3 regions of the Peribacillus sp. TE19612 genome follow, and region 2 is predicted to be linked to each of the others. Evidence: riboswitches for the same ligand, from Rfam matches in the RefSeq annotation. Region 2 holds a riboswitch; each other region holds the start of a gene.

Region 1 (3,283 bases), on a different contig from region 2:
TCTTTTAATCAAGTTCTGCATAATCTTTATTGGAAACCGGACGCACAAGATTAGTTACCCCTGTTGCTTCCAGGACTTTAACTAGATAATAAGCGGTCACACCTGCAAAGAATATGGAACCCACAAACCTCGCTATCATGAATAACGATAGATTCCAAGTAGAAAGCGCACCTATTTCCCCGTATGCAAAATCCATGATAACTGATGCCAGGCAGGAAGCCATCGCAGCTAAAACGGCCACCGGCATATTGAATTTTTTATATTTGAACCCCATGAACACCAGTTCCGCGAACAAACCTTGGACCACCCCATATAACAGTACAGTCAGCCCCCATGGGGAGCCTAGAAAGAATTCCCCGGAAGCTGCAGCTATCTCCGCCAAAAGTGCCACACCCGGTTTCCGTAAAATGAAAAAGGCGACAGGGCCAGCTATAAACCACATTCCATAAATAAGTTGATCCAGATGTAATCCTAAAGGTTTAACGGAATAATAAATCGAACCCCAAAGGATATAAACGATTCCAAATGCTACCGCAATCACGATCGTGACTAATATATCCGTTAATTTCAATCCTTTTTTCATTGTTTCATTCTCCTTTTATACTTCTAATGTTCCCTTATGAACGGGCCATGTCTCTAAACGATAAGCCATTTCCCAAAATGAGTATTCATATTGGCTGCTGAGAATAAAATGCTCTTTCATTCTCGCCTTATCTTCTTCAGTTACTTTTTCAGCAATCTCATCCAGCCTCGCAATTTGTTCTTCCACCAAAGTGCGGAACCACTCTCCTCCGTAAGCCGCTATCCATTCTTGATAAATTGGCTCTTCGGGCATGCACCCTTGCAGCTTTTCACCTATCTCATAATACAGCCAGTAACACGGCAAGATAGCTGCAATAACATCTCCTAAATGTCCCGAATAAGCCGCACGATACATATGGGAAGTATAAGCATAGGCAGTCGGGGCAGGCTTGAAATCTTCCCGTTCTTCTTTTGTGATGCCTAATCTCTCGGAAAAATTCTCATGAAGCTTCAACTCCGCTTCATATGTTCCTTGTGCATGGCCGGCAAGCCTGCTTGTTGTATGTAAATCTGTAGCTTTGACTGCCCCTAAGGCTTGAACTCTAGCAAAATGAGATAAATAATAGGCATCTTGCATGACATAAAAACGGAAACACTCCAATGGCAATGTGCCATCTCCTATTCCTGCTACAAACGGATGATTAAAACTAGCTTCCCAAATGTGATCAACTTCCTTACGGATTTCCTCTGAAAACTTCATGTCCATTACCTCCAAATTGTATTTTTTCATTGAACGTTACAGAAAAAAACACTTATCACCCCTTTTTTTGCAAACAAAAAACCACTTTCTTAAACGTAAAGAAAGTGGTTGTACAAGAAATAATACAGAAATGTATAGTTCCAGACCCCACTTCCCTACGCTGGTATAAACCAGATCAGGTTCTAAGGGTCTTAAAGTCATACTTCAATCTCAGCTTTTGTCGGTAAAAAATCAACTTTTACCTATAAAGCACCCCTAGTGGTACAAATTGTATATTAAATTCATTTGCCTTTATATTAACACGATAAATCCAATTGTCAAACGTATTAGAAAAGTTTTCTTGATTTAGGGTTACTAAACTTTCAATCTTGCATAACCCCCATTTACCCGGCGTTTAACGGCACTTTAATCCATGGGTTTCATTACAGAATTCACTCGTGAATTCTACTTGTTTACTCGTGAATTTAACTGTTTTACTCGTGAGTTTGGCCGGTTTACTCGTGAATTTAGCCATTTTACTCGTGAATTCTTTTATTCTCTAAAAAATGGCCTATATGTCAGAGAACAGTTGCATGACTGTCCGCTGACATATAGGCCATCTACTAAAAAACAATATTATATATTCGACGTTGCTTTTAGTTTTATATTTCCCTCAAGCTGTAGTTTATCATAGCTGCCATACCTCTCTTTCACAACGAGTAACGCCAAGGCAGCCATTATGCTCGGAACGGTGAAGGCCATGAATGCATTTTGCGGCGAATAGTTTGCAGCCAGCAGCAATCCTATTAATGTTGGGGCAACAATGGCTCCAATTCTACCAAAAGCCAAGGCCCAGCCTATCCCGGTAGTCCTTATCTCCCGCGGATAATATTCGGATATATACGTATTGGCTAAATTCATCGTGCCGACTGTACAGGCTCCTCCAAAAGCGATCAGAATATATAATGCTATTGGATTAGAGGTCAATCCTAATATGACAAAACAGACCGTACCTATGGCACAGAGGGATACAAGTACTCTTCTATGGCCTATTTTCCCAACTAAGTACCCGCCAATTATCGATCCGCCAATTTGTCCTATTCCTGATATAAGATTGAAAGATAAACTGGATGTAAGGCCGTATCCCGACTGCTGCATGATTTTGGGTAACCATGTATTGAGTCCGTATACCATTAGTAAACAATTAAAGGCGGCTACCCAAAACGCAAATGTGCTAAGCGTACGCTTATTTTCAAAGAGTTTCTTGACTGGAAAGCCCTTTGCCCTTTCTTGGACTTTGGCAAACTCATAATCGTCCGACTCTTTATAGTCGCCGTCTGGATCAATGCGATTCAGGATTCCAGCAATCTTTGCTCCTTGTTTTCGAATAACATAATACGAAAGCGATTCAGGAAATTGCTTCATGAAGAATGGCAGTGCCAGTAAGGGAAGCGCCCCTATCCAATACAAAACCCTCCAACTCAGTTGTTCCATTACATACATTCCAATTAAAGAAGCAAGTATGCTTCCGATGGAATAACCGCAGTACATAGCGGTTACAATGAGCACCTTATTCTTTTTGGGTGAGTATTCCGCCATTAAGGAGATGACATTTGGCATTAATCCTCCCATTCCCAAGGCTGCTATAAATCGCATAACCGAGAAAAAGGCAGGATTCGGGGCAAAACTTGAAAGCAATGTAAAAACGCTGAATATACCTATACAAATGGCCAGCACTTTTTTTCTCCCTATTTTATCCGCCAAAGGTGCAAAAATGAGTGCTCCTACCATCATTCCGAACAATGAATAACTTGCTATTCCGCCAGCTTCGACTGGCGTCAAGTTCCATTCCTCCATCATCAATGGCAAACCTACTCCGTACATGGCTATATCAAATCCATCGAAGGTAATGGCGAACAAACACCACAAGAAGACCATTAAATGAAAACGGCCAAATTTACTATTACCTACCACTTCCGAAGCATTGACCTCACGCAATATATTACCTCCTTTTTGCCATAT
Region 2 (3,283 bases):
CAGAACTATCTGATCTACCCAGAATTGTTGAAATATATAATTCGACAATTGCTTCAAGAATGGTCACGGCAGATACGGAACCTGTATCCGTCCAATCGAGGGTTAAATGGTTTGAGGAACATCATTCAGAAAGTAGACCGCTATATATCATTACTATAGAAGGGAAAACCGCTGGATGGATGAGCTTTCAATCCTTTTATGGCCGACCGGCATATAATTCCACTGCCGAAATCAGTATTTACATTGATGATTATTTCCGGGGAAAAGGAATTGGACAAATTTCGATTCGAAAGGCAATTGAATTGAGTCCAAAATTAGGTGTTAAGACTTTATTGGGTTTCATTTTTGCCCATAATACACCAAGCCTTAAGCTTTTTTCCAAATTCGGGTTTGAAGAATGGGCACATTTACCTCAAGTTGCCGAGATGGATGGCATTGAGCGGGATTTGATCATTCTAGGTAAACGTGTCGATATTTAATATATAATTCTTTAGAGCTATTGCCTTGAGCAGTAGCTTTTTCAGATTAATACAGGTCGAATTGCTAATTTAAAAATACCTATATGCTTCTTGAAGGGAAAAATATTCAGAATCTCTTTTACTTGCTAAGGCATTCAATAGCGTATCCAATTCTTGACTGGCTTGTACAGTCAGCAGATTTGTTAAGCCGTATATCGCTCCCAACTTTATCATTTCCTGTCTCTTCTCTTCTACTTTTTCTATAGTTACCTTACGGCAAGGCATCATAGTCACCTCCCATTTATTCAATATTTTTACACTTTCATCATAATGAAACCACTAGTTAAAATCAACTATTTTTCAGAAATTAAATGTGTTATTTTATAGGTAAAATGTGACAAAACACCTATTTTGTTATTTAATTATGTATAATTTGTGTCGTTTTCTAATAAACGCAAAAAAAGCATCCACTAGTGTAGACTGCGAATGCTTACATCATATCCCTTATCCAAAAATCCAAATATTGTATTCCGTTTACTATGTCATCCATTCAGAAGGTGACTCGTTATTAGGTCTATTTATAACAATCTTATATTCATCTTCAAGTACTTTTAATGGGGCATCATAAAGGTGCCTTTCATCAGAGGTTTTGTATACTCCATTGGCCAATAGCTCTTCAATGAGTTTTGCCTTCCTCTGTTCAATCCTCTTAAATAATTCTGCCATGTAAATGGCTCCTTTCCCAGTCGTCCTAGTGCCTGCTTCTAGTTAGCTAAACTTTATCAACTTGTTTGATTTCACCAAATTATATATACCTTTTCTAGTATGTCACTAAACGTTATTTCCCAAAAATAAAAGCCCCTTCTAATTTAAGAAGAGGCTGACAGTGTCCGTACGGCTCTTCTTATCTTCCAAGCATATGCTTGTTGGATTTAGCACAGTTCCCTAAACGGGTCCGCTGCCGAGGTTTCTTAGGGCCAAGTCCCTCCACCTCTCTGGATAAGAATTCGATATATAATGATGTAGAAATGATTCTATCCTAATAATCTTCAAAAGTCAATTACCTGGTTCTCCCTTTTTTCCTGGACATAAAGTGATACCTCTTTCAAATACGGGTTGCATTTTCTTGTCTTTCTGATATGATGTCAGTAATTACATACAATTCACACCACTAGGGGAGTCTTTTTTAAGACTGAGATGGAATTAGTTCCGGACCCTTTGAACCTGAACCGGCTCATACCGGCGGAGGGAAGTGGATGATATCGTCCATTTTACAGACTATATCCATCTACCCCGTTCCGTATTCAGGAACGGGGTTTTTTATTCAACAAAGGGAGCCATTCTATAGGAGGATGAACAATGGAGAATACAAAATTAGAAACATTCAGTGATAGACTGCACGCACGGGCAAAAGAGATTTGGAAAAGGAACCATTCACATCCCTTTGTCCAGGCAATTGGAAACGGTACACTTCCTGAAAAGAAATTTGCCTATTACCTGAAGCAGGACTATGTCTATCTCATGGATTATTCCAAGCTCTTTGCTTTAGGTGTCATCAAAGCCCATAACATCGAAACCATGGCAAAATTTGCGAGCATTTTAAATGAAACCCTTCAAGTGGAAATGGATATTCATCGGCATTATGCTTCCGAATTCGGGATCAGCTCCAAGGAATTGGAAAATACAGAACCTACTCCAACCACTCTAGCCTATACAGGTTACATGCTAAATGCAGCTCAGCATGGGACTTTGGCAGACTTGATCGCCTGTCTCCTGCCCTGCGCTTGGGATTATTATGAAATCGGTTTGCTATTAAAAGAACAAAATGGAGCAGCACTGGAAAACAATCGCTACGCAGATTGGATAAGGTCCTATTCATCTCCTGAATTCGGGGAAGCACACAAGTGGCTGATCACTTTGTTGGAAGAATTGACGGAAGGCATGCCTGAAAAGGAACTTCTTAGATTAGAAAAGCACTTTTTGGTTACTTCCCGATATGAATATTTATTCTGGGACATGGTTCAAAATGAGCAGGATTGGCCTCTGTAGGTGGTTGACATGAGGATGAATCCTATCAAGAAACTGACATTGACTGCCATGATCACGGCTTTAACGACGCTGACCAGTTCATTTATTTTCATCCCTGCAGGATTTGCAAAAATCTTTCCTATTCAACATCTGGCAAATGTCCTGACGGCGGTTCTATTGGGGCCTGCATATGCTGTGACACAAGCTTTTTTAGTTTCCATCATTAGAAACATGTCTGGTACCGGTTCAATTTTCGCCTTTCCCGGCAGCATGATTGGTGCACTTTTGGCCGCCATCCTTTATCGAAAAACACAAAGCTTAAAATTCGCCTGTTTAGGGGAAGTGATCGGGACCGGCATTCTCGGTTCCCTGGCCTGTTATCCGCTTGCAACCCTCCTATTGGGAGAAAAAGCTGCTCTTTTTGGTTTTTTACCGGCTTTTATGTTCAGTTCATTCGCAGGGGCGATTTTAGCTTTCATATTACTTAAAATACTGCTAAAAAATAATTATATGAAGGGGTTTTTTTATGAAAACAGCATTAACGATCGCAGGCTCTGATTCAGGGGGCGGTGCTGGAATACAAGCGGATTTAAAAACATTTTCTGCACATGGTGTATTTGGAATGTCTGCCATCACAGCCGTAACCGCCCAAAACACAATGGAAGTCCGTTCTGTACAGCCCATTGAAACAGCTATCATATCGGATCAAATTGCAGCTATCTTTGAAGATATTCCTGTCGATGCAGTAAAAATAGGCATGCTTGGATCAAAAGAAATCGTGGAAACGGTCGCTGCGT
Region 3 (3,283 bases), on a different contig from region 2:
ATGATATGAAGCAATGGTTTGTGGACTATGATGCAGCGGATATTATTTATGGAACGACTTTATTTGGCGTGGAGGAATGGCAGGAATGTTATTGCAGTGATATGTCGAGAGCCGTCAAGACAGCGGAACACATCTTTCCAGGCACAGTTCACCGGATGGAGGAGCTGCGGGAAATACCTTCTCCCCCTCTGAGAGGAAGGATTAAGCTGCCGTTCATCCTTTGGGCCATCTGGATTCGCTGCTGCTCGGTGATCAACAAGCAGACAAGGGCGGAAATTAAGATTGCAGAGCAAAGGATCAATAATGTATTGGATGAAGTCTTTGCAAAGGGGGAAAGGAATGTTCTGATCGTGAGTCATGCCGCCCTCATGGTATATATGAGGAAAGAGCTGATCCGACGGGGGTTCACCGGTCCAAAGTTCAAGATTGCCAGTAATGGAAAATTGTATGTATTTGAAAGCGGAAAAGGGAAATGAATATATGGTTCCCCACCGGAAAAGGTAAGCCATTTTGCGAAGAAAGAGGCATGCATTTTCCGAATAGTTATTCTTTTTTTATTGGTTGTGGTTTATTATTGTAATAGTGTAATTTTTACGAATTCAATATTGGGAAAGAGGGGTGGACATTTTGCTGAAGGCAGTTTTTTTTGATTTAGATGATACATTACTATGGGATCAGAAAAGTGTAAAAGAGGCTTTTGTGGCCACATGTGAAGTTGCCAAGGAGAAATATGGTCTGAATGTCGACGAGTTTGAAGAAGCGGTGCGGAAGGAAGCGCGTGATCTTTATTCTTCTTACGATACATATGCATTCACTCAAATGATCGGAATCAATCCATTTGAGGGACTATGGGGGAATTTTCAGGATGATCATGATGAATTCCGGAAGATGGCCGGGATTGTACCGGCTTATCGGAAAGAAGCGTGGACGAGGGGCTTGAAGGCATTAGGGATCGATGACCCGGAATTTGGGCTTGAACTGGCAGAACGTTTCCCGGCCGAAAGACGCAAAAAGCCATTTATCTATGAAGAAACATTCCGTGTTCTGGATGAATTAAAAGGGAAGTACAAATTGCTATTGCTAACGAACGGATCTCCTGAACTGCAAAATACCAAACTTGAAATAACGCCTGAACTGGTTCCTTATTTCGACCAAATCGTGATTTCAGGTGCATTTGGTCGAGGTAAACCGGATGCCTCCATTTTTGAGCATGCTTTGCAAATCATGGAGCTTGATAAGGATGAAGTATTGATGGTCGGCGATAATTTAATGACCGATATCCTTGGAGCATCACGGGTAGGTATAAAGTCGGTTTGGATAAATCGCCATGATAAGAAACGGAATGAAGTGCTTCCAACCTATGAAATCACGCATTTAGAGGAGCTTTTCCCTATCCTTGAGAGCCTGGGGAATTAATTGGCGGTCCTCCTCCAAATAACAAATTTTGGAGAGTTGCAATAAAATATTAGGTCTTTCAAATTATTTACAGAATGAAAAGGGTGAGATATAGTTACCCTGTAATCAATTAAATTATTCAGACTAGGGGTGTCCAATAAAAGTTGGGCTGAGAGAGAAGCGCTTAAGCTTCTTAACCCTCAGGACCTGATCTGGTTCATACCAGCGTGGGGAAGTTAGAATCTACTAAACGATGACATTTCAATTGGTCATTTCTGTAGTCATACTAACGTTAGCCGGGTCTTAAATATGAGACCTGGCTTTTTCGTGCGAAATGGATTGGATTTTGTCCTTTTTAAATGAACTTAAAAAGGAGAAATGAAATCATGAAGAGTAATTCAGTAAATGACATGAACGTTTCAATTATGTCCAGTTTTGCCGGGAGTAAAAAAGTGTATGTTGAGGGATCTAGACCCGATATTAAAGTACCTATGCGTGAAATTGAGCTAAGTCCGACGACAGGGGCATTCGGTGAAGAGGAGAATCCGCCTTTACGTGTATATGATACAAGCGGCTTCTATACGGATTCAGAATATCCGATTGATATTCATAAAGGCCTTGCCCCGATTAGACGCAGCTGGGTTCTGGAACGGGAAGATGTTGAAGAGTATGAAGGGCGTGAAATAAAGCCCGAAGATAACGGATATAGAAAAGTGGAGTCACAATCCAATGCCGAAGTTTTTCCGGGATTGAAAAGAAAACCATTGCGTGCGGTGAAAGGAAAAAACGTAACCCAGCTCCATTATGCCCGCAAAGGGATCATTACTCCAGAAATGGAGTTCATTTCGATCAGGGAAAATGTAGCCCCTGAGTTTGTAAGGGAAGAGGTAGCTAGCGGGCGGGCAATCATTCCGGCAAATATTAACCATCCTGAAAGTGAGCCCATGATCATCGGACGTAATTTTCACGTGAAGATAAATGCGAATATAGGAAATTCAGCTGTCAGTTCATCGATCGAAGCTGAAGTGGAGAAAATGACTTGGGCCACACGATGGGGTGCAGACAACATAATGGATCTTTCCACAGGAAAGAATATTCACACGACGCGGGAATGGATTATCAGGAATTCACCTGTGCCGGTTGGGACGGTTCCGATATATCAAGCATTGGAAAAAGTGAATGGGGTCGCGGAAGATTTAAATTGGGAAGTTTTCCGGGATACATTAATCGAGCAGGCTGAGCAAGGTGTCGATTACTTCACCATACACGCTGGTGTACTTTTGCGATACATCCCCATGACAGCAAAGCGAGTTACGGGTATTGTTTCCCGGGGAGGCTCCATCATGGCACAATGGTGCTTGGCCCACCACCAAGAAAGTTTTCTCTATACACACTTTGAAGAGATTTGTGAAATCATGAAGACGTATGATGTTTCTTTCTCATTAGGTGACGGTCTCCGTCCGGGATCCATTGCAGATGCAAACGATGAGGCACAATTTGCGGAATTGGAAACACTTGGGGAATTGACGAAGATTGCTTGGAAGCACGACGTTCAAGTCATGGTGGAGGGACCCGGTCACGTACCGATGCATTTGATTAAAGAAAATATGGATAAGCAGCTGGAAGTCTGTCAAGAAGCACCATTCTATACCCTGGGACCATTGACGACGGATATAGCTCCTGGATACGACCATATCACTTCTGCGATTGGTGCTGCCATGATTGGATGGTTTGGAACGGCCATGCTTTGCTATGTGACACCGAAAGAGCATTTGGGACTTCCGAATAAAGAGGATGTTCGGGTAGGGGTCATTACTTATAAAATTGCAGCACACGCAGCTGATCTTGCAAAAGGCCATCCGCAGGCAAGAAAACGGGATGATGCCCT

Evidence for each region. Region 2 has a riboswitch for thiamine pyrophosphate ahead of tenA (thiaminase II). Riboswitches for the same ligand answer to the same signal wherever they lie in the genome.
Region 1: another riboswitch for thiamine pyrophosphate. It lies ahead of tenA (thiaminase II); the one in region 2 lies ahead of tenA (thiaminase II).
Region 3: another riboswitch for thiamine pyrophosphate. It lies ahead of thiC (phosphomethylpyrimidine synthase ThiC); the one in region 2 lies ahead of tenA (thiaminase II).

Annotation. Positions count from the first base shown of each region.
Region 1 covers NZ_JBWCCL010000001.1:368,201-371,483, reverse strand. The annotation lists gene ACZ9AO_RS01760 (ECF transporter S component) at 5-583, opposite strand; gene tenA (thiaminase II) at 599-1,282, opposite strand; TPP riboswitch at 1,418-1,549, opposite strand; gene ACZ9AO_RS01750 (MFS transporter) at 1,898-3,259, opposite strand.
Region 2 covers NZ_JBWCCL010000011.1:69,862-73,144, forward strand. The annotation lists gene ACZ9AO_RS19120 (N-acetyltransferase family protein) at 1-479, shown strand, start outside; gene ACZ9AO_RS19125 (aspartyl-phosphate phosphatase Spo0E family protein) at 549-743, opposite strand; gene ACZ9AO_RS19130 (Fur-regulated basic protein FbpA) at 996-1,184, opposite strand; SAM riboswitch class I at 1,360-1,464, opposite strand; TPP riboswitch at 1,622-1,726, shown strand; gene tenA (thiaminase II) at 1,818-2,507, shown strand; gene thiW (energy coupling factor transporter S component ThiW) at 2,523-3,044, shown strand; gene thiD (bifunctional hydroxymethylpyrimidine kinase/phosphomethylpyrimidine kinase) at 3,013-3,283, shown strand, end outside.
Region 3 covers NZ_JBWCCL010000003.1:33,723-37,005, forward strand. The annotation lists gene ACZ9AO_RS06085 (histidine phosphatase family protein) at 1-476, shown strand, start outside; gene ACZ9AO_RS06090 (HAD family hydrolase) at 628-1,416, shown strand; TPP riboswitch at 1,532-1,646, shown strand; gene thiC (phosphomethylpyrimidine synthase ThiC) at 1,782-3,283, shown strand, end outside.